Regions from separate parts of the Limimaricola variabilis genome, predicted to be linked through region 1. Evidence: riboswitches for the same ligand, from Rfam matches in the RefSeq annotation. Region 1 holds a riboswitch; each other region holds the start of a gene.

The links. A riboswitch is a leader RNA that binds a small molecule or an ion and turns the genes downstream of it on or off. The one in region 1 is predicted to bind thiamine pyrophosphate.
Region 2: linked by a shared signal. The riboswitch ahead of thiB (thiamine ABC transporter substrate binding subunit) and the one ahead of thiD (bifunctional hydroxymethylpyrimidine kinase/phosphomethylpyrimidine kinase) in region 1 are both predicted to bind thiamine pyrophosphate.
Region 3: linked by a shared signal. The riboswitch ahead of thiC (phosphomethylpyrimidine synthase ThiC) and the one ahead of thiD (bifunctional hydroxymethylpyrimidine kinase/phosphomethylpyrimidine kinase) in region 1 are both predicted to bind thiamine pyrophosphate.

What each region holds. Positions count from the first base shown of each region.
Region 1 is NZ_CP139694.1:184,060-191,794, reverse strand. Features, by position in the region: gene T8T21_RS19300 (isocitrate lyase) at 1-125, opposite strand, end outside; gene T8T21_RS19295 (aldolase/citrate lyase/malate synthase family protein) at 197-1,720, opposite strand; gene T8T21_RS19290 (helix-turn-helix domain-containing protein) at 1,879-3,315, shown strand; TPP riboswitch at 3,416-3,514, shown strand; gene thiD (bifunctional hydroxymethylpyrimidine kinase/phosphomethylpyrimidine kinase) at 3,566-4,366, shown strand; gene T8T21_RS19280 (FAD-dependent oxidoreductase) at 4,363-5,334, shown strand; gene thiS (sulfur carrier protein ThiS) at 5,318-5,515, shown strand; gene T8T21_RS19270 (thiazole synthase) at 5,517-6,284, shown strand; gene T8T21_RS19265 (thiamine phosphate synthase) at 6,281-6,895, shown strand; gene T8T21_RS19260 (HesA/MoeB/ThiF family protein) at 6,892-7,735, shown strand, end outside.
Region 2 is NZ_CP139691.1:2,134,326-2,142,060, forward strand. Features, by position in the region: gene petA (ubiquinol-cytochrome c reductase iron-sulfur subunit) at 1-289, shown strand, start outside; gene T8T21_RS10605 (cytochrome b) at 301-1,644, shown strand; gene T8T21_RS10610 (cytochrome c1) at 1,659-2,501, shown strand; gene T8T21_RS10615 (thiamine ABC transporter ATP-binding protein) at 2,676-3,371, opposite strand; gene T8T21_RS10620 (thiamine/thiamine pyrophosphate ABC transporter permease ThiP) at 3,358-4,860, opposite strand; gene thiB (thiamine ABC transporter substrate binding subunit) at 4,869-5,855, opposite strand; TPP riboswitch at 5,890-5,988, opposite strand; gene aroC (chorismate synthase) at 6,081-7,181, shown strand; gene T8T21_RS10635 (PRC-barrel domain-containing protein) at 7,258-7,614, opposite strand; partial or broken gene T8T21_RS10640 (DMT family transporter) at 7,708-7,735, opposite strand, start outside.
Region 3 is NZ_CP139691.1:416,516-424,250, reverse strand. Features, by position in the region: gene glgB (1,4-alpha-glucan branching protein GlgB) at 1-2,184, shown strand, start outside; gene malQ (4-alpha-glucanotransferase) at 2,257-4,068, shown strand; TPP riboswitch at 4,098-4,228, shown strand; gene thiC (phosphomethylpyrimidine synthase ThiC) at 4,305-6,116, shown strand; gene T8T21_RS02095 (DMT family transporter) at 6,168-7,130, opposite strand; gene T8T21_RS02090 (DUF4011 domain-containing protein) at 7,281-7,735, opposite strand, start outside.

The sequences.
Region 1 (7,735 bases):
GTGTTCTGCATCTGCAGTTGCAGGATGTCGTCGATGGCGACGCCGCCGGGGGCGCTCCCCTTCGGGAAGCGGGCCTGCAGCGCGGCGCGGCGCTCGGCATAGCTCTTGCGGCGGGTCGGGGTCATGTCGGTCATGGTCGGTCGGTCCTTCGGATGGAAAGGGGGGAGGTGCCGGGGGCCGGGCCCCCGGCGGGATGTCAGTCGAGCGTGTCGAGCAGCGGCGCGGCGAGGCGCGCGACGTGGTCCGGCTGCGGGCTGGCGCAGGCCGATTCCTGGACGATCCGGGCGGCCGAGGCGTAGCGTCCGCGATGGAAGCTGTGCGGTCCCAGCCACTCGACCAGGCTCACGATCTCCTCGTGGATCAGCGCGGCGAGCCAGTCGGCGGTCATGCGGCGCGAGTCGCCGCCCTCCATCTCGACCATGGCGCCATGCGCCAGCCACTGGCCGAGCCGGGCGCGGGCGAGATCGGCGGAGGCGAGACCGTGCAGGCTGTCGCCGATCCGGACCGGGCCGCGCCCGGCAATCCAGGCGGCCAGCGCCGCGATGGCGACATGCACCGTCGCGCGCAGGCCCTGCTCGGTGACCGGCCCGGCATGCGGCTTGAGCAGCATCTCGGGGCTGATCCGGAAATACTGGCGCGGGCGTCCGATCTGGTGAGCACCGGGCAGGGCGCGGGCGATCGCCTCGCGCGCCACCGCGATCCGGTCGGGGCCGTCGATTCGCAGCCCGTCGCAGCCCTCGTCGAGCGGCCGGCGCAGGGTGGCGGGGTCGCTGCCTTCGGGCGCCTCGGCGATGGCATGGGTGCCGCGGCGGTGGGCGACCTTGACCATCCGCGCCGCGCAGGTGCCCAGGAACGCCGCCTCGGGGTCGAGCAGCGCGGGCAGCACGGCGTCGGGATGGGACCGCATCAACCGCAGATAGGAGGCGGTGAGCGGCGCGCGGCGCATGGTCAGGCCGATCGCGCGGTCGCGCAGCTCCCACAGGATCTCGTCCATCTCGAAGCCGGCGGTGACGGTCTCGAGCGAGACCTCGACCCGGATCGTGTTCGGCGCCAGCCCGGCCCGCTCCTCGGCGAGGGCGAGGATTTCGCTCCACAGCCGCGCCTCGCGGTGGCCGTCGATGCCGCCGAGCTGCAGGTTCGGCCCCATGTCGCGGGCCGCGAGCGGCGTCGCCAGATGGGCGATGATCAGCGCCAGGTCGAACAGCCCGGCCGAGACCGGGTGGCCGCCGATCAGCAGCGCCGGTTCGTCGCGCTCCAGCGGCCGGGTGCGGATCAGCATCGGCGTGTGGTCGTCGGGCGCCTCGGCCAGCGCGGCGATGCCGGCGACGAGGTTGGCAAAGCCCGGCGCGGTCGCCTCGTCGAGATCGATGAGCAGCGCCGAGGCCCCGGCGGCACGGGCCTGGGCCAGCGCGCCCGCCTCGGCGGCGGCGGCGAGGCAGAGCCTGCGGTCGCGCAGGCTCTCGGGCGCGGCGGCGCAGGACCAGACGCCCTTGCGGATGCCGGTGGTCTCCTCGAGATAATCGGGCAGCCGGCCTTCGTCGGCGCGTTCCTGACGGCGGTCGCGGGCGACCGAGAGCGCCTGCATCTTGGGGTTGAAGCGGGTCTGCAGTTCGGCGGCGAGGGCCAGCGCGTCGTCGGTCAGGACGCGGTCGGCGCCCGGCACGTCGCGCAGCAGGACCGGCTTGGGCGCTGCGGGGGCGGGGACGAGATCGAGAGGCATCTGCGTGACCTTTCCAGTTGTGGCGCCGAAGGGAGGATCGGTGCCTTGCTGTCTGTAAGGTTAGTGTGGTCATGACGCGGGTGCAGCATAATTTTGTTGCGAACGGGTAATCTTGTAAGTTATGTCAGCGGGATTGGTGAAACATTGTTAGTCATGAAATGAGCGATCGCGGCGAAAAACTCCTGATCGGCCCCCGGCTCAAGGCGCTGCGCGTCTCGCTCGGGCTGACACAGGCCGAAATGGCCGGCCGGCTCGGCGTCTCGGCCAGCTATGTCACGCTGATGGAGGGCAACCAGCGCCCGGCATCGGCCAAGCTGCTGATGCGGCTGGCCGAAGCCTTCGACATCAATGTCAGCGAACTGGCCCCCGAGACCGACGCGCAGCTCGCCGCCGACCTGACCGCGGCGCTCAAGGATCCGGCGCTGGAGGCGGATGTCGGCCGGGTCGAGATCGAGCAGGCGCTGTCGGCGGCGCCGAACGTCGCCGCCGCGCTCGTCCGGCTGCACGACCGCTACCGGCAGCTGGTGCTGGCGCGCCAGACCGACGCCAACCCGCTCGCCGACCGCGACAAGGTCGAGGTGCTCGAGGAGGGCTCGCGCGCGGTGCAGGCGGTGCGGGCCTGGCTGTTCGAGCGGCGCAACCATGTCGACGCGCTCGACCGCGCCGCCGAGGCCACCGCCGAAGAGATGCAGCTGCACCGCTCGGAGCCGCATGTCGCGCTGACCGAGCGGCTGCGCGCGCATGGCATCCGGGTGCGGATCCTGCCCTCGGAGGTGATGGCCGGGCGGCTGCGCCAGCACGTCGCGCATCGCAGCGAGCTGCGGCTGTCCGAGCTTCTCGCCCAGCCGAGTCGCCGCTTCCAGATGGCGGTGCTGCTGGCCCGGCTGGAGCGGGGGCAGGAGATCGCCGACGAGATCGCGGCCTCCGGGCTGAGCGACCCCTCGGCGCTGGCGCTGGCGCGGGTGACGCTCGCCAACTACTTCGCCGCAGCCCTTCTGATGCCTTACGGACGGTTCCTCGCGGCCTGCGAGGCGGCGCGCTACGACGTCGAGCTCCTCGGTCACCGCTTCGGCACCAGCTACGAGCAGGTGGCGCACCGGCTGACCACGCTGCAGCGCGAGGGCGCGCGCGGCATCCCGTTCTTCTTCGTGCGGGTCGACCAGGCGGGCAACATCTCCAAGCGGTTCAGCGCCGGGCGATTCCCCTTCTCCTCCTTCGGCGGGACCTGTCCTCTGTGGAACATCCACGCCGCCTTCGAGGCGCCCGACCGGGTGCAGACGCAGCTGATTTCGATGCCCGACGGGGCGCGCTACTTCTCGATCGCGCGCACCGTCACCCGGCATGGCGGCACGCTCGGCGCGCCGGCCACGCGACTGGCTATCGGTCTGGGATGCGACGTCGCCTACGCGCCGCGCCTCGCCCATGCCGAGGGGCTCGATCTCGACCGGATCACGCCCACCGGGATCGGCATCAACTGCTACCTGTGCGAGCGGCCGAACTGCGCCAGCCGCGCCCACGCGCCGGTGAACCGCAGGCTCGAGATCGACGAAAGCGAGCGCGGCCTCGCGATCTACCGCTTCGAAGGGGAGCGCTGATCCCCTTCACCATTCCCCAAATACGCCGGGGGAGGGCCGCGAGGCCCGGGGGCGGAGCCCCCTCCCTTGCGTCAACCGGGACGCCCGGCTAACGTCGCGCTCGAATCCGTTGGGGTGCCCGTGAGGGCTGAGAGGCGAAAGCCGACCCATCGAACCTGATCCGGTTAGCACCGGCGGAGGGAACGGAGACGCGACCCGGGACAGATGCGCCCGGAGTCCGTCCGCACCCCCGCCGGAAAGGGGGAGCGAGATGCGCGTCAAGACGGCCCTGACCATCGCGGGATCCGACAGCGGCGGCGGGGCGGGCATCCAGGCCGACCTCAAGACCTTCGCCGCCTTCGGCGTCTATGGCACTTCGGCAATCACCGCGATCACCGCGCAGAACACCCGCGGCGTGACCGGCGTGGCGCATGTCGCGCCCGAGATGGTCGCGGCGCAGATCGCCGCGGTGCTGGAGGACATACCGCCCGACGCCATCAAGATCGGCATGCTGGGCCGCGCCGAGACCGTCGAGGCGGTGGCCGACGCGCTTGGCGATCCTGCCGGGCCGGTGGTGCTCGACCCGGTCATGGTGGCGACCTCAGGCGACGCGCTGATCGACGACGCGGCGGTGGCGGCGCTGAGTGCAAGGCTGATCCCGCGCGCGACGCTGCTGACGCCGAACCTGCCCGAGGCGGCGCGGCTCACCGGCCGGGCGCAGGCCGCGAGCGCCGAGGAGATCGCGGCGCAGGGGCGGATGCTGCTCGACCTCGGTGCGGGCGCGGTGTTGATGAAGGGCGGCCATGCGCAGGGCGGCTGCTGCGTCGACCGGTTGGTGACGCGTCACGGGGTGATCGAGGCCGCCGGGCCGCGGATCGACACCCGCGCCACCCATGGCACCGGCTGCAGCCTCGCCGCGGCGCTGGCGGCGCTGATGGCGCTGGGGCGCCCGCCCGAGGCGGCGCTGGAGCGCGCCCGGCGCTGGCTCGAGGGGGCGATCCGCGGCGGCGCGGCGCTCGGCATCGGGTCGGGCCACGGCCCGGTCGATCATTTCCACGAGGGCCGGAGATGATCCGGGTGATCGGCGGCGGGGTGATGGGCCTCGCGGTCGCGGCCGAGCTGTCGGGCCGCGGCCGCGCGGTCACGGTGATCGACCGCGCGGGGCAGGCCGGGCCGCATCACTGTTCGTGGTGGGCCGGCGGCATGCTGGCGCCCGATTGCGAGGGCGAGACGGCCGAGGAGCCGGTGGTGCGTCTGGGCCGCGCCGCCGCCGATTGGTGGGCGGGGCAGGGCGCGCGGGTGATCCGGCGTGGCACGCTGGTGCTGGCGCTCGACCGCGATCGGGCCGAGCTCGCGCGTTTTGCCCGGCGGGTGCCGGGCGCGCCGCTCGAGGCCGAGGGCATCGCGGCGCTGGAGCCGGATCTCGCCGGGCAGGCGCGGCGCGGGCTGCATGTCGCGGGGGAGGCGCATCTCGATCCGCGCGCGACGCTGGCGAGGCTGCGCGCCCGGCTCGCGGCGCAGGGCGTGGTCTTCGAGACCGGCGAGGCCCGGCCCGGCCCCGGCGACATCGACTGTCGCGGGCTGGCGGCGCGCGACGCGCTGCCGGATCTGCGCGGGGTGCGCGGCGAGATGGTCGTGCTGCGGCTGCGCGACCTCGACATCACCCGGCCGGTGCGGCTGCTGCATCCGCGCCACCCGCTCTACATCGTGCCGCGCGGGCAGGGGCTCTACATGCTCGGCGCCACCCAGATCGAGAGCGAGGGGCGCGGCCCGGCGACGGCGCGGGCGGTGCTCGAACTGCTGAGCGCGGCCTATGCGCTGCACCCGGCTTTCGGCGCGGCGGAGGTGCTGGAGATCGGCGCCGACGCCCGCCCGGCCTTTGCCGACAACCTGCCGCGGATTCGGCGGCGGGGCGGCGTCATCCATGTCAACGGCCTGTTCCGGCACGGTTTCCTTCTGGCGCCCGCGATGGCCCGGATGGTGGCGGACTGGCTCTGCGACGGCATCACACCGGAGGTATGCGATGAGGATCATGGTTAACGGCAGCGCCCGCGAGGTCGAGGCCGACACGCTGGCCGCGGCGCTGGAGGCGCTCGGCCATGGCGGCGCGGCGGTGGCGACGGCGCATAACGAGGTCTTCGTGCCCGCCGCCGCGCGGGCCGAGACCCGGCTCGCCCCCGGCGACCGGATCGAGATCCTCGCGCCGATGCAGGGAGGCTGAGATGGTCACGTTCTACGACACCGAGGTCGCGTCGCGGCTGATGCTCGGCACCGCGCAATACCCTTCGCCCGCGATCCTCGCCGAGGCCTTCCGCCGTTCGGGCGCGGGCATCGCCACGGTGTCGCTGCGCCGCGAGGCGGCGGGCGGCGATGGCGGCGCCTTCTGGGAACTAGTGCGCCGGCTCGGCGTCCGGCTCCTGCCCAACACCGCTGGCTGCCATTCCGCGCGCGAGGCGGTGACGACGGCGCGGATGGCGCGGGAGGTGTTCGGGACCAGCTGGATCAAGCTCGAGGTGATCGGCCATGCCGACACGCTGCAGCCCGACCCTTGGGGTCTCGTCGAGGCGGCGCGCGAGCTTTGCGCTGACGGCTTCGAGGTGTTTCCCTACACCACCGAGGACCTGGTGCTGGCCGAGAAGCTGCTCGATGCCGGCTGCCGGGTGCTGATGCCATGGGGCGCGCCGATCGGCACCGGGCTCGGGCTCGCCAATCGCTACGGGCTGCGCAGCCTGCGGGCGCAGTTTCCGGAGGTGCCGATGGTGGTCGATGCCGGTCTCGGGCGGCCCAGCCAGGCGGCCGAGGCGATGGAGATGGGCTTCGACGCGGTGCTGCTGAACACCGCCGTCGCCAAGGCCTGCGACCCGGCCATGATGGCCGAGGGCTTTGCCCGCGCGATCGAGGCCGGGCGGCTGGGATACGAAGCCGGGATGATGGAGCCGCGCGACATGGCCGCGCCTTCCACCCCGCTGATCGGAAAGGCGTTCCTGTGAAGCTCGACCGGTTCTACCCGATCTTCGACGACGTCTCGTGGCTGGAGCGGATGCTGCCGCTCGGCCTGCGGCTGGTGCAGCTTCGGCTCAAGGATCGCGACCCGCGGGAGGTCGCGGCGCAGATCGCCCGCGCCCGCGCGCTCTGTGACGCGCATGGCGCGGTGCTGGTGGTCAACGACCACTGGCAGGCGGCGATTGAGGCGGGCTGCGCCTGGCTGCATCTGGGGCAGGAGGATCTCGACACCGCCGACATGCCCGCGATCCGCCGCGCCGGGCTGCGGCTCGGCATCAGCACGCATGACCGGGCGGAGCTCGACCGGGCGCTGTCGCTTGGGCCCGATTACGTCGCTCTGGGGCCGGTCTGGCCGACCATCCTCAAGAAGATGAAATGGGAGCGGCAGGGCGTCGAGAAGCTCACCGAGTGGAAGGCGCTCTGCGGCGCCGTCCCCCTGGTCGCGATCGGCGGGCTGTCGGTCGCGCGCGCCCCGGCCGCCTTTGCCGCAGGGGCCGACATCGTCTCGGTCGTGACCGACATCACCCTGAACGCCGATCCCGAGGCGCGGACCCGCGAATGGCTGGCGGCCACCCGCCCGCTCGAGGCGGCGCGATGAGCCGCTATGACCGCCAGATCGCGGTGCCGGGCATGGGGGCCGCCGGGCAGGCGCGGCTGGCGCGCGCCCATCTGCTGGTGATCGGCGCCGGCGGGCTCGGCGCGGCGGTGCTGCCCTATCTCGCCGGGGCGGGGGTCGGGCGGATCCGGCTGGTCGATCCCGACACCGTCGAGGAGAGCAACCTGCATCGGCAGGTGATCTTCCGCGCAGCCGATCTCGGCCGTCCCAAGGCCGAAGCCGCGGCGGCGCATCTGCGGGCGCTCAACCCGGACACGGTGGTGGAGCCGCTTTGCGCCCGTTTCGACCCGGCCAGCGCGGCGGCGCTCTGCGCGGGCATCGACCTCGTCCTCGACTGCGCCGACAGCTTTGCCGCGAGCTACGTGGCCTCCGACCACTGCATGGCGGCGGGGCTGCCGCTGGTCTCGGCCTCGGCGACGGGGCGGGCGGGATATGCGGGCGGTTTCTGCGGCGGCGCGCCGTCGCTCAGGGCGGTGTTTCCGGACCTGCCCGCGCGGCTCGGCTCCTGCGCTTCCGAGGGCGTGCTGGGGCCGGTGGTCTGCACGATCGGCGGGGTGCAGGCGCAGATGGCGCTGGCGATCGCCGCCGGGCTCGACCCCGCGCCGCTGGGTCGGCTGGTGAGCTTCGACGCCGCGAGCTGGCGGATGGGCGGCTTCGGCTTTGCCGGCGCGCCCGAACCCGCCCGCGCGCCGCGCTTCGTCGCCGCCTCGCAGATCGGTCCCGGGGATTACTTCGTCGACCTGCGCGCCCCTGACGAGCCGGGGCCGCCGCTGCCGGGGGCGGCGCGGCTGACGGTCGAGGATTTCGGGCCGGGCGGCCTGC
Region 2 (7,735 bases), on a different replicon from region 1:
CTCGCTGCCCGACCCGGTCGCCCAGAACGAGAACCTGGCCGGCGCCGCCCCCGCCACCGACGAGAACCGCTCCCTCGACGAGACCGGCACCTGGCTCGTGCAGATGGGCGTCTGCACCCATCTGGGCTGCGTGCCGCTGGGCGAGCAGGGCGATTTCGGTGGCTGGTTCTGCCCCTGCCACGGCTCGCACTACGACACCGCCGGACGCATCCGCAAAGGTCCCGCGCCGCGCAACCTGCCCATTCCCGTCGCCGAATTCGTCGACGAGACGACCATCAAGCTCGGCTGAGGAGACCTCTGATGTCCGGTATTCCGCACGATCACTACGAACCCAAGACGGGCGGTGAGCGCTGGCTCAACAACCGCCTGCCGATCCTCGGCCTGCTCTACGACACGCTGATGATCCCGACGCCGAAGAACCTCAACTGGATGTGGATCTGGGGCATCGTCCTGACCTTCACGCTGGCGCTGCAGATCATCACCGGCATCGTGCTGGTGATGCACTACACGCCGCATGTCGATCTGGCCTTCGCCAGCGTCGAGCACATCATGCGGGACGTGAATGGCGGCTTCATGCTGCGCTACCTGCACGCCAACGGCGCCTCGCTGTTCTTCGTGGCGGTCTATGCGCACATCTTCCGCAGCCTCTACTACGGCAACTACAAGTCGCCGCGCGAGGTGACCTGGATCATCGGCATCCTGATGTACCTGCTGATGATGGGCACCGCCTTCATGGGCTACGTGCTGCCCTGGGGCCAGATGTCGTTCCACGGCACCGCCGTGATCACCGGCCTGTTCGGCGCCGTGCCCTTCGTCGGCGAAGCGATCCAGACCTGGCTGCTGGGCGCCTCGGCCGTGGGCCAGCCCGCGCTGAACCGCTTCTTCTCGCTGCACTACCTGATGCCCTTCATCCTGGCGGGCCTGACCATCGTGCACATCTGGGCCTTCCACTCGACCGGCAACAACAACCCCACCGGGGTCGAGGTGCGCCGCACGTCGAAGGAAGAGGCCAAGCGCGACACCCTGCCCTTCTGGCCCTACTTCGTCATGAAGGACCTCTTCGCGCTCGCGATCGTGCTGATGGTGTTCTTCGCCATCGTCGGCTTCATGCCGAACTATCTGGGCCACCCCGACAACTACATCGAGGCGAACCCGCTGGCGACGCCCGCGCATATCGTCCCGGAATGGTACTTCCTGCCCTTCTACGCGATCCTGCGTGCCTTCACCGCCGACGTCTGGGTCGTGATGTTCGCCGACTGGGTCAGCTTCGGCATCATCGACGCCAAGTTCTTCGGCGTGCTGGCGATGTTCGGTGCGATCGCGGTGATGGCGCTGGCCCCCTGGCTCGACACCTCGTCGGTGCGCTCGGGCCGGTATCGCCCGATGTTCAAGTGGTGGTTCGCGCTGCTCGTCGTCGACTTCTTCGTGCTGATGTGGGGCGGCGCGATGCCGGCCGAGGGGATCTATCCCTACATCTCGCTGATCGGCGCCGCCTACTGGTTCGGCTACTTCCTGGTGATCCTGCCGCTGCTCGGCGTCATCGAGAAGCCGCTGCCGATCCCGGCGACGATCGAAGACGACTTCAACGCGCATTACGACCCCAAGACCGGCGGCACCCACACAGCCGTCAAGCCGGCCGAGTGAGAGAGGCAAGACAGATGCTGAGAACCGTCACGCTAGCCGCCGTCGCGGCGCTGGGCCTCGCCGGCAATGCCATGGCAGCCTCCGAAGTCGAGATCACGGATTACGACTTCCCCTACGAGGGTCCCTTCGGGGCCTTCGACCAGATGCAGCTGCAGCGCGGCCTGCAGGTCTACACTGAGGTCTGCGCCGCCTGTCACGGGCTGCAATACGTCTCCTACCGCAACCTGCATGACGAGGGCGGCCCCGGCCTGCCCGAGGATCAGGTCCGCGCCTATGCCGCGCAGTTCGAGACCTTCGACGAGGAGCTCGACGACTTCCGCCCGGCGATCCCGGCCGACAAGTTCGGCAAGAGCGCCCTGCCCGAGGCGCCCGACCTGTCGCTGATGGCCAAGTCGCGCGCGGGTTTCCACGGCCCCTACGGCTCGGGTCTGAACCAGCTCTTCAAGGGCATGGGCGGTCCGGAGTACATCGCCTCGCTGCTGACCGGCTACGAGGAAGCGCCCGCCTGCGCTCCCGAGGACTTCCCGGGTTACTACAACGTCGCCTTCGGTTCCGGCGGTTTCCCGGAGAGCTGCATCGACGAGGAAGGCCACCACATGGCGCCCGGCTCGTGGATCGCCATGCCGCCGCCGCTTCTGGGGGACGACGTGGTCTACGAGGACGGCCACGAGGCCTCGGTCGTCGAGGAATCGAAGGACGTGACCGCCTTCCTGATGTGGGCCGCCGAGCCCAAGATGATGGCGCGCAAGCAGGCCGGCTTCACCGGCGTGCTGTTCCTCGGCCTGCTCGCGGTTCTGCTCTACCTCACCAACAAGCGGATCTGGCACCGCGCCAAGTACGGCCCGCGCGACGAGTGATCGCCAGGCAATGACGGCAAGAAGGGGCGCTCCATCGGAGCGCCCCTTCTTCTTTGGCGCATTTGATCAAACCCGAAGACGACAAGCTATGGGGGCACCACCCTTGCTTCACCATTCTCCAAATACGCATGTCGGCCCGCTTCGACCGGCGCGACGGTCGCTCGAGGCGCGGCTTCAACGACCCAGATAGGCCCGGAGCGCCGGCGGCGGGTCGGCCAGCAGCGGCCCTGCAGCAGCGGGTGGCGCGGCACGCCCGGCATCGACCAGGACGATGTCGCTTGCGATGCGCGCGGCGTCCTCGGGCGCGTGGCTAACCATCAGCAGCGTCCGCCCCTCCCCCGCCAGAACCTCGCGCGCGAGGTCGAGCATCTCCATCCGCAGCCCCGGCCCCAGCGCGGCGAAGGGCTCGTCGAGCAGCACCAGCGGGCGGTCCATCAGCAGCACCCGCGCCAGCGCAGCGCGGCTCTGCTGCCCGCCGGACAGGGCGGCGGGACGGCGCTCGCCCAGCCCGGCGAGACCGACGCGCTCCAACACGCGGGCGATCTCCGTGCGGCGCGCCGCGTCGAGCCGCCCCCGCGGGTCCAGGCCCAGCGCGAGGTTCCGCTCGACGGTCAGGTGCGGAAACAGGTTGTTGTCCTGAAACAGGATCGAGATCGGCCGTTCTGCGGGAGCAAGCCCGGTCAGGTCGCGCCCGTCCCATGACACTCGCCCCGCCTGTGGCGCCAGGAAGCCCGCGATCACCGCGAGCAGCGTCGACTTGCCGCCGCCCGACGGGCCCATCACGGCGCAGATCGAGCCGTCGCCCAGCGCCCAATCGGCAGACAGCGCGAAATCTCCCTGCCGGATTTCCAGCCCCTCAAGCCGCAGCATCGACGCGCCCTCCCCTGTCGAACGTCCAGAACAGCGCGAGGCTGATCGCCAGCAGGACCAGCGCGACGCCAGCCGCCTGCTCCATCCGGTAGGCCGACATCAGCCGTACCATCAACAACGGCAAGGTTGCCTGCCCATCCCCCGCGAAAAGCGCGATCACGCCGAGATCGCCCATCGAGAGCGCCGCGGTGAGCCCGGCGGCAAAGCCCAGGGGCCGGCGGATGCGCGGCAGGATCAGCCAGCGCAGTCGCGACAGCCCGTGCAGGCCAAGGCTGTCGGCGAGCCGGCCATGCCCGGCCTCGGCCTGCGCCACGGCGGGCGCGAGGACCCGCGCCGCGAAGGGCAGCGCCATCACCGCGTTGACCAGCATGGTCACGACCAGCGCCACGTCGCGCGGTGCGACCACCGGGTGCAGGACCACGAACAGCCCGGTCCCCATCACGAGGCCCGACGCAGCGAGCGGCAGCAACATGGACAGCCGGGCCAGCGCTCCGCCCCGCAGCGCGAGGGCCAGCGCCATCACCAGGGTGAGCGCGGTGGCCCCCAGTGCCACGGCGACCGATCGCGCCGCTGCCGCCCAGAGGCCAGTGGGCAGCTCGAGCAGCCCCGGCAGCCCACGCCCCACGATCATCGCCAGAGGGGCTATCAGGAACAGCGCCGCGAGCGCCACCGCGAGCGTGTCGATCAACCGCCCGCCCGGTTCGTGGCGTTCCACCACCCGGTCGAGCCCGGCGCCCAGTGTTTCGGGCGCGCCCGCCGCCCGCAGGGCCAATGCCGCCGCGCCGCAAAGCCCGAACTGCACCACCGCGAGCATCGCTGCGCGGCCGAGATCGAAATCGAATCGCACCGCCTGGTAGATCGCCAACTCGACCGTCGTCGCCCGCGGTCCGCCGCCCAGCGTCAGCGCCACGGCGAAGCTGGTCAGGCAGATCAGAAAGATGACAGCAAAGGCCCCCGGCGCCACGGCGCGCAGCATCGGCCATTCGAGCAGCCGTCCGACCGGCGCGCCGAGCGAGGCGGCGAGGCGGAAACGCTCCGCCGGGATCGCCAGCCAGCCCTGCAGGATCAGCCGGACCGCCAGCGGCAGGTTGAAGAACACATGCGCCAGCACCACGCCGTGCCATCCATAGACCGAGACCGGGCCCAGCCCGAACAGCGCCAGCGCGTCGTTGAGAAGCCCGCCGCGTCCGAACACGCCGATCAGGCCGATCACCGCGACGATCACCGGCAGGATGAAGGGCGCGCCGAGAAGCGTGACCAGCGCCGCGCGCCCGAAGAAGCGCCGTCGCGCCAGCGCTCGCGCCACCGGCACGGCGAGCATCACCGACAGGGCCGCCGAGAGCGCCGCCTGCCAGACCGTGAACCGGATCGCGGCCAAGTCGGCGGGGCCGAGACGCAGCGCGAATCCCGCTCGCCAAGCTACCGCCCCGAGCGTTCCCAGCGTCAGCGCGATCACCAGCCCGGCGGCGATGCCGCCAGGCCAACGCATGCCGCGCGTTATTGCGACAGCCCCTGCCGCCATGCCTCGATCGCTGCGTCGCGCTTGGCGTCGGCTTCGTCCTCGGGCAGCCAGATCGCCTTTTCGGGCATGGCGATCGCCTGGAAGCCTTCCGGCCATTCGGCCTGCGGCAGCGCCGAGGGGTAGGACCAGTTCGAGGTCGGGATCAGCGACTGGAACTCGGGGCTGACCACGAACTGCATGAACTGCTTGGCCAGCTCGGGCTCTTCGCTGCCGGCGAGACGGGCGGCCAGCTCGATGGTCATGTAGTGACCTTCCTCGAAGATCGCCGCCGATACGGTGTCGTCCTCCTCGGCGATCGCGTGGTAGGCGGGCGAGGTGGTGTAGGACAGCACCATGTCGACCTCGCCCTCGGTGAAGAGACCGTAGGCCTCGGACCAGCCCGGCGTCACCGTGGTGATCTTGGGCGCGAGCTTCGCCCACTTGGCCTCGACCTCGTCACCGAACACCTCTTCGGCCCAGAGCGCCAGCGACAGGCCCGAAACCGAGCTGCGCGGATCCTGGATCGCGATGCGCAGATCGTCGGAGGCCGCGACCAGCTCCTCGAAGCTGCCGGGCACCTTCTCGAGCGCCTCGTTGTCGTAGACGAAGGCGAGGTAGGACCAGTCGAAGGGCAGGAAGACCTCGTCATCCCAGTCGATCGGCAGGGTCAGCGCGCCGGTGTCGACGCCGTGCGGCGCGAAGAGCCCGGTCTCGCGGGCCTGCTTCATCTCGGTCGAATCAAATCCGATGGCCACGTCGGCCTCGGCGCGCGCGCCCTCGAGCTTGAGCCGCGGCAGCAGGTCGCCGGTCTGGTAGTCGATCGTGCAGTCGCACTCGGCCTCGAAGGCCTCCTTGATGGCGGGGCCGGGGCCCCATTCGGAGGCGAAGTAGTCGGGTGCGTAGACGGTAAGGGTCCGGTCCTGCGCGACCGCCGGCGAGGCGACGAGCGCGAGGGCGAGACCCGCGATCAGGCGATGGTGCATGGTCATCCTCCGATGCGGGCAGAGCAAAGGCGGAGCGATGTCCCGTCACCTTCCCTCCGCCGGTGTGATCCGGTTCAGGTTCAACGGGTCCGCGCGATGCGCATCTCAGCCAGTGGCCCCCCGAGGTGGGGCGGACATTAGGGCATCGGGCGCGGCGCGCAAGCCCCGTGGCCTTTCCCCAGCCGTCCGCCCGCGCTAAGACCGGCGCGATCAAGGAGAGCGCGCATGTCCCTCAACAGCTTCGGCCACCTGTTCCGCGTCACCACATGGGGCGAAAGCCACGGGCCCGCGCTTGGCGCCACGGTCGATGGCTGCCCGCCGGGGGTGGAGATCCGCGAGGAGGACCTGCAGGTCTGGCTCGACAAGCGCCGCCCCGGCCAGAACAAGCACACCACGCAGCGGCGCGAGCCCGACGCGGTGGAGATCCTGTCGGGCGTGTTCGACGGCCGCGCCACCGGCACGCCGATCCAGCTGATGATCCGCAACACCGACCAGCGCTCCAAGGATTACGGCGACATCGCCGAGACCTTCCGCCCCGGCCATGCCGACATCGCCTATCACCTGAAATACGGGCTGCGCGACTATCGCGGCGGCGGGCGGTCGAGCGCGCGCGAGACCGCCGCGCGGGTGGCAGCGGGCGGCGTGGCGCGGGCCGCGCTCAAGGCTGCATTGCCGGGCCTGAAAATCACCGGCTACATGGTGCAGATGGGCGAGAAGAAGATCGACCGCGCGAAGATCGACATGGAGGAGATCGCCCGCAACGATTTCTGGTGCCCCGACGCGCAGGCGGCGGGCGAATGGGCCGACTATCTCGACGCGCTGCGCAAGGACCACAATTCGGTCGGCGCGATGATCGAGGTGGTGGCCTCCGGCGTGCCCGCCGGGCTCGGGGCGCCGGTCTATGGCAAGCTCGACACCGACCTGGCGGCGGCGATGATGTCGATCAACGCCGTGAAGGGGGTCGAGATCGGCGAGGGCATGGCGGCGGCGGCGCTGACCGGGCGCGACAATGCCGACGAGATCTTCATGGGCGAAAACGGCCCCGAATACGGCTCCAACCATGCGGGCGGCATCCTCGGCGGGATCAGCTCGGGGCAGGACGTGGTGGTGCGCTTTGCGGTAAAGCCCACCTCTTCGATCCTGAGCCCGCGCAAGTCGATCAAGCTGGACGGCAGCCCGACCGAAGTCATCACCAAGGGCCGCCACGACCCCTGCGTCGGCATTCGCGCCGTACCGGTGGCCGAGGCGATGATGGCCTGCGTGCTGCTCGATCACTATCTGCTCGACCGGGGCCAGACCGGGGGCCATCGCGGCCGCATCGGTTGAGGCTACCGCTCAGCGACGAAGAAAGGCCGCCGGGGCACTCCCCCCGGCGGCCTTCTTTCTTGCGCGCTCTCGCGGCTCAGATCCAGTAATAGGGCGCGCCGTAATGGGCGTAGGTCGCCTCTTCCCAACGCCGGTCCTCGTACCAGCGCTCGGGCCGCTCCGGCGCCCCCTGGAGCTGGCTCTCGGTGATGTCGGTGCGGTAGCCGCCGAGGGCGGTGTCGTATTCCAGCTTGGCCCAGGGAATCGGGTGATGCTCCTCGCCCATGCCGAGGAAGCCGCCGAACCCCATTACCGCATAGGTGATCTTGCCGGATTTCTTGTCGATCACGAGGTGGTCGATATGGCCGATCTTCTCGCCACCGGCGCCGTAGACCTCGGTGCCGTTCACGCGATCCGACGAGATCGTGGAATGGCTGTCGCTATAGTCGAACATGACGTCCTCCTGTGCTGTCTCGGGGATAAAACCGACAGCTTGGCCCGGCTGTTCCGCCGCCGGCGCCGATGCGCCGGTTTTGGCCGAGGCGCGGCGCGCCGTCTGCACCGCGAGGATCCCT
Region 3 (7,735 bases), on a different replicon from region 1:
CCGGACGCCGCGCGCATCGAGGCCATCATCCGCGGCCGGATGGGCGACCCGTTCGAGCTTCTCGGGCCGCACCGGGACGCGGATGGCACGATGACCCTGACCGTCTTCGCCCCCGATGCGGCAAAGGTGACCGCCGTGACGCCCGAGGGCGACGATCTCGCCCCGCTCGAGCGGGTCAATCCCGAGGGCGTCTTCTGGGGCAAGCTGCCCGAGGGCTTCGAATTCGGCACGCCCTACCGGCTGCGGATGAAGGCCGGCACCCATGAATGGGAGCGCGACGACCCCTACCGCTTCACCCCGGTGTTGGGTGAAATGGACGAGTATCTCGTCGCCGAGGGCCGCCACGAAGAGATCTGGAAGCGGCTCGGCGCCCATCCGATCAGCCATGAGGGCGTCGATGGCGTCTGCTTTGCGGTCTGGGCGCCCAATGCCCGCCGGGTCAGCGTCGTCGGCCACTTCAACGCCTGGGACGGCCGCCGTCACCCGCTGCGCCGCCGCTTCGGCGCCGGGCTGTGGGAGCTGTTCGTGCCCGGCCTCGCCATCGGCGATCTCTACAAGTTCGAGATCGTCGGCGCGCATGGCGACCTGCAGCCGCTCAAGGCCGATCCGATGTCGTTCCGCCAGGAGCAGCCGCCGTCCACTGGATCGATCGTGCACGGCATGCATCGCCACGAATGGCAGGATGCTGAGTGGATGGCGCGCCGCAACGAGGCCACGCTGCACGAAAAACCGGTGTCGATCTACGAGGTGCATCTAGGCAGCTGGCGCCGTGGTGCCGATGGCGAGGTGCTCGACTACGACACGATCGGCGCGATGCTGGTCGACTACCTGCGGGACATGAACTTCACCCATGTGGAGTTCATGCCGGTCTCAGAGCACCCCTTTACCGGGTCGTGGGGTTACCAGCCGGTCGGGCTTTTTGCGCCGACCTCGCGCTACGGCACGCCGGAGCAGTTCGCCGCGATGGTCGACCGGCTCCACCAGGCCGGGATCGGCGTCATCGTCGATTGGGTGCCGGCGCATTTCCCGACCGACGCGCATGGCCTCGCCAATTTCGACGGCACCGCGCTCTATGAGCACGCCGATCCGCGGCAGGGCTTCCATCAGGACTGGAACACGCTGATCTATAATTTCGGGCGCAACGAGGTCGCGAACTTCCTGCGCTGCTCGGGCACCTTCTGGCTCGACAAGTACCACATCGACGCGCTGCGCGTGGATGCGGTCGCCTCGATGCTCTACCTCGACTACTCCCGCAACGAAGGCGAGTGGATCCCCAACCAGTATGGCGGCCGCGAGAACCTCGACGCGATCGAGTTCCTCAAGAACACCAACCATCAGGTGCAGCTGCGTACGCCGGGCGCCGCCACCATCGCCGAGGAGAGCACCGCCTTTCCGGGCGTGAGCCGTCCGGTCGACCAAGGCGGCCTGGGCTTCGACTTCAAGTGGAACATGGGCTGGATGCACGACTCGCTGTCCTACATCCAGGAGGACCCGATCAATCGGAAGTATCATCACCACCAGATGACCTTCTCGATCCACTACGCTTGGTCGGAGAATTTCGTGCTGCCGATCAGCCATGACGAAGTGGTGCATGGCAAGGGCTCGCTGCTGAACAAAATGCCGGGCGACCGCTGGCAGAAATTCGCGAACCTGCGGGCCTATCTGGGCTTCATGTGGACCCACCCCGGCAAGAAGCTGCTCTTCATGGGCTGCGAGTTCGGGCAGGAGCGCGAGTGGAACCACGACCAGTCGCTCGACTGGCACCTGCTCGAGGACGAGAAGCACAAGGGCGCGCAGAACCTCGTGCGCGATCTCAACCGGATCTACCGCGACGAGCGGGCCCTGCACGTGCTCGACTGCGACCCGGCAGGCTTCGAGTGGGTCGACGGCGCCGACGACCAGAAGTCGATCTTCGCCTTCCTGCGCAAGGGCCGCAGCGGATCGCGCCCGGCGCTGGTGATCTCCAACATGACCCCCGTCGTGCGCGAGGATTACCGCATCGGCGTGCCCGAGGGCGGCGAGTGGATGGAGCTGCTCAACACCGACGCCGAGATATATGGCGGCTCTGGGGTGATCAATTCCGGTCGCATCACCGCGCGTCCCGAGGAATGTCACGGCCGTTCGGTCTCGCTGTCGCTGACGCTGCCGCCGCTGGCGACCGTCGTCCTGGTCCCCGACCGCTGACGGCGCGGGCCCTCGGGCCCGCCCTCAACTCTCACGGCCCGGGCCATGCCCGGGCCCCATCACGGAGCCCTGATGTCAGACCTCGCCGCCCTCGCCCGTCATCATGGGATCACCACAGAATACGACGACCCGCATGGCGGCACCCGGCCGGTACCGGAGGCCACGCTGCGGCTGATCCTGAACAAGATCGGCGTCGATCCCGATGCGCCGATTTCGGGCGATCCGGCACCGACCGAGATGCGGGTGCCCGAGGACGGCGTCTGCCACTTTCCGAACTGGCTCGAAGACGCGCCGTCCTGGGGGATCTTCTGCCAGCTCTACGAGCTGCGCTCGGAGCGCAATCACGGCATCGGTGATTTCCGCGACCTCGCCGAGATGGCGCGGATCGCGGCGCGCGCGGGAGCGGATTTTCTCGGGGTGAACCCGCTCCACGCGCTGTTCTGGGGCGATCCGGGGCGACGCAGCCCGTTCTTCCCCTCGACCCGCAGCTTTCTCAACCCGGCCTATGTCGCGCTCGACGATCTGCCCGGCCACGACCCGGCCGATATCGACGCAGCCCCGCTGCGCGACGGCGATCTGGTGGATTACGACGCCGTCCTGCCGGCCAAGCTCGCGGCGCTACGACACGCCTATGACCGTCGCCCCTTCGACGGCGACGAGACCGAGTTCGACGATTTCGTCGCGCGCGGCGGCGAAGCGCTGCGCCGCCATGCGCTGTTAGAGGCGCTGTCGCTCAAGATGACGGCCGAGGGGCATGGCGCGGGTTTCGCGAACTGGCCCGCGCCGCTGCGCGACGCCGAAAGCGACGCGGTCGCCGCCTTTGCCCGCGACGAGGCCGATGCGGTCCGGTTTCACCTCTGGCTGCAATGGCAGGCGGCGCGCCAGCTCAACGCCGCCCAGCGCGCCGCCATCGATGCGGGGATGCGGATCGGGCTCTATCTCGATCTCGCGGTGGGCGAAGCGCCCGACGGCTCGGCCCGCTGGGGCGACGGCGCGGCCCAGATGACCGATCTCGCGGTCGGCGCCCCGCCCGACATGTTCGCGGCCGACGGCCAGTATTGGGGCCTCTCGGCCTTCAACCCCGGCGCGCTCAAGGCCCGCGACTTCGCGCCCTTCCGCGACATGATCGCGGCGCAGCTCGCCCATGCCGGGGCGCTCAGGATCGATCATGCCATGGCGCTGTGGCAGCTCTTCCTGATCCCCGAGGGCGAACCGGCGAGCGCCGGTGCGCATCTTCGCTATCCCTTCGACGAATTGCTGCGCGTCCTGGCGGCCGAAAGCCGCGACAAGGGCGCGGTGGTGATCGGCGAGGATCTGGGCTTCGTGCCCGACGGCTTCCGCGAGGCGATGCAGGCGGCCAATATCCTGTCCTACTCAATCCTCTACTTCGAAAAGGACGGTCACCGCTTCAAGCGCCCCGAGGAATACCGCGCCCGGGCGCTGGCCTGCCTGTCGACCCATGACCTGCCGGTGCTGGAGCGCTGGTGGGCGGGCGAGGACATCGCGCTGCGGCGCGAACTCGGCCTCGTGGGGGAGGAGGACAGCGACGCCCATGCCCGCGAGCGCACCCGCGAGCGCCGGGCCCTGCTCGACGCGCTGCGCGCCACCGGGGCACTGCGCGGCCGGCTGCCACGTCAGAAGGACATGCCCCGCGCGGTGCTGGTCGCGGCCTATCGCTACCTCTCAAAGACGCCGGCGGCGCTGGTCGGCGTGCGGCTGGCGGACATGGTCGGACCGCAGGCCCCGACCAACATGCCCGGCACGATGGACGAGTATCCGAACTGGCGTCCGCGCGCCCGGCTCGACCTGTCCGAGATCGAGGCGCATCCCGACTTCGGCGCGGTGACCGCGATGATGCGCAGAACCCGCCCGCGACGCGCTTGACAGGCGACTGACCCGGCGGCAGGGTGGCGGCACTTCACCAGGGGGGCCCCGGCAAGGGGCTGAGATGGCGCTGGGCGAGGTCCTTTGGACCCACGCGCGCGCGGACCCTTCGAACCTGATCCAGTTCATACTGGCGTAGGGACGGTGCGCGGCCTCGGGCGTTCTACATGCCTGCCCGAATCCGCAACTCCCCCCCGCTGTCATGCTGGATCGTCACCGACGCGAGAGGACGCCGCATGACGATCAACACCACCCCGCCCGAATTGCCCAAGGTCACCACGGGCCCGCTGCCCGCCTCCACCAAGATCCATGTCCCGGGCCGCCTGTTTGCCCAGATCCGGGTGCCGATGCGCGAGATTGCCCTGCACCCGAGCGCCGGCGAGCCGGATGTCCGGGTCTATGACAGCTCGGGCCCCTATACCGACCCCGAGACCGCAATCGACACCTCGGCGGGCCTCGCGCGGAACCGCGAAAGCTGGATCGATGCGCGCGGCGATACAGAGCGCTACGAAGGCCGCACCACGCGCCCCGAGGATAACGGCCGCGCCGCCGCCTCGGACCGGCTGCGCCCCTTCCCGACCCGCCACTTGCCGCGCCGTGCCACCGGCGACCGCGCCGTCACGCAGCTCGCCTATGCGCGCGCGGGCATCGTCACGGCGGAGATGGAATACGCGGCAATCCGCGAGAACATGGGCCGCGACGCCGCGCTGGCGCGGGCGCGCGACGGCGAAAGCTTCGGTGCCGCGATTCCCGACCAGGTCACGCCCGAATTCGTGCGCGACGAGATCGCCCGGGGCCGCGCCATCATCCCGTCGAACATCAACCATCCCGAGCTCGAGCCGATGGTGATCGGCCGCAACTTCCTCGTGAAGATCAACGCCAATATCGGCAACTCGGCGGTCACCTCCTCGATGGAGGAGGAGGTCGAGAAGATGGTCTGGGCGATCCGCTGGGGCGCCGACACGGTGATGGACCTCTCCACGGGGCGCGACATCCACGACATCCGCGACTGGATCATCCGCAACTCTCCGGTACCGATCGGCACGGTGCCGCTCTACCAGGCGCTGGAGAAGGTTGGCGGCATCGCCGAGGACCTCACCTGGGAGGTGTTCCGCGACACGCTGATCGAGCAGGCCGAGCAGGGCGTCGACTACTTCACCATCCATGCGGGTCTGCGCCTGCACCACGTGCCGCTCACCGTGGGGCGCACCACCGGCATCGTCAGCCGCGGCGGCTCGATCATGGCGAAGTGGTGCCTGCACCATCACAAGGAAAGCTTCCTCTACGAGCATTTCGAGGAGATCTGCGAGATCTGCCGCCGCTACGACGTGTCGTTCTCCCTGGGCGACGGGCTGCGTCCCGGCTCGATCGCCGACGCCAACGACGCCGCGCAGTTCGCTGAGCTGGAGACGCTGGGCGAACTCACCCAGATCGCCTGGAAGCATGACTGCCAGGTGATGATCGAGGGCCCCGGCCACGTCGCCATGCACAAGATCAAGGAGAACATGGACAAGCAGCTGGCCTGCTGCGACGAGGCGCCCTTCTACACGCTCGGACCCCTCACCACCGACATCGCGCCGGGCTACGACCACATCACCTCCGGCATCGGCGCGGCGATGATCGGTTGGTTCGGCTGCGCGATGCTGTGCTACGTCACGCCCAAGGAGCATCTCGGCCTGCCCGACCGCGACGACGTCAAGACCGGCGTCATCACCTACAAGATCGCGGCCCATGCCGCCGATCTCGCCAAGGGGCATCCGGGCGCGCAGATCCGCGACGACGCGCTGAGCCGGGCGCGGTTCGAGTTCCGCTGGGAAGACCAGTTCAACCTCGCGCTCGATCCCGACACGGCCCGCTCGATGCATGACGAGACGCTGCCCGCGGCGGCGCACAAGACGGCGCATTTCTGCTCCATGTGCGGGCCCAAGTTCTGCTCGATGCGGATCAGCCACGACATCCGCGCCGAGGCGCAGAAGGAGGGCATGGAGAAGATGGCGGCGAAGTTCCGGGAGGGAGGCGAGCTCTACCTGCCCGAAGCCGAAAGCTGACGTCGCCCTCTGGGCGGGCGCCCGGGCCGGGGATCACCCCGGCCCGTGGCTTCAGCCCTGCGGCGCGGTCTGGGCGGCCGCGCCCTGCCCGGCCGCCCGCTCGCGGTGCACCACATAGGCGCCCGAGCCGAGAATGATGGCAGTGCCCAGCGCCGTCATCGCGTCCGGCAGGTCGCCGAAGACCGCAAAGCCCAAGCCCACCGCGCCGACGATCTCCAGATACTGGAACGGCGCCAGCAGCCCTGCTTCGGCACGGCGGAACGCCTCGGCGATCATCAGGAAGGTCGCGGCCGACAGCATCCCCACCAGCGGCAGCATGCCCCAGACCCAGCCCGGCGCGCTGGCCGAGAGCGGCGCAACCAGCCCCGTGGCGGTCAGCAGCGCGAGCAGGCACAGCGAGATCAAGGTGGCGTAGAACGTGGCACCGGTTTGGATCGTCAGCGCCGAACGGCTGCGCGCCGCGTGGCGCAGGATCACCGCGTTGACCGCGTAGCCGGTGGCCGAGGCCAGCGGCAGCAGCGCCGCCGGGGTGAAGCCGTCGAGGCCGGGCCGGATCACCACCAGCGCGCCGAGAAAGCCGACCGCAACGGCGGCGTAGCGGCGCGGCCCAATCCGTTCCCCAAGGAGCGGCGCGGCCAGCAGCACGAGGATCAACGGCTCGACGAAGAACACCGCGATGGCGGTGGCGATGGGCATCACAGCGAAGGCGGCCACGAGGCCCGACATGGTGACCACCGCGCAGAGCCCTGACAGCGCCAGCAGCGGCGAGAAGATCGGCCCGCGCAGCCGATGGCGCAGCAGCAGCGCCAGCAACGACAGCGCGGCGAGTTGGAACACGAAGCGCCAGGCCACCACCTCCATCGGTGGCAGCACCCCGGTCAGCAGCTTGGCCAGCGTGTCGCCCACCGGCAGCAGCGCCATCGCCACCACCATCAGCGCCATGCCGGTGCCGATCTCGCCGCTGGGACCGCGGCGCGGCCGCGCGACGGGGCTCTTGGAACGGGGTCGGATCATCGACGTCTCCCAACATGCGCGCCCATCGGCATGGGCGCGGCGGTCCGGGCGTCCGGGACATCTGCAGGATGCGGCCCACGGGTCGGGGCGACGCCATCGCCCGCCGTCACACCGGCCGCAGACCATGGCTAGGAGGTGGCGCCGCGCCGGTCAAGCCTGCGGTGTCGGCAGCGCCAGCCGGCGCGGGCGCGCCGTCTCGGCCTGCGCCCGATCGACGGCGAGCATCTGGCGCAGCCGGCCGTCGATCCGGTCGGCGACATGGGCGGGCGCACGGAACCAGTCGGTCGACCAGACCCGCTCGATCCGCCAGCCGAGCCCCTCCAGCACCGATTGCCGGATCCGGTCGCGGTCGCGCGCGGTGGCGGCGGAATGATAGCTTGCCCCGTCGCATTCGACCCCGGCCAGATAGGCGCCGCCCCGGTCGGGATGCACCACCGCGAGGTCGATGCGGAAGCCCGAGACGCCGATCTGGGTCCGGACCTCCCAGCCCCGCGCCTCGAGGCTGCGCGCCACCGCCTCCTCGAACGGGTTCTCGGCCGGGCCGAGGCTGCCCGCGTCGCGCGCGGGCAGCGCCACGGCACCGCGTTCGGCATAGTCGAGGAACG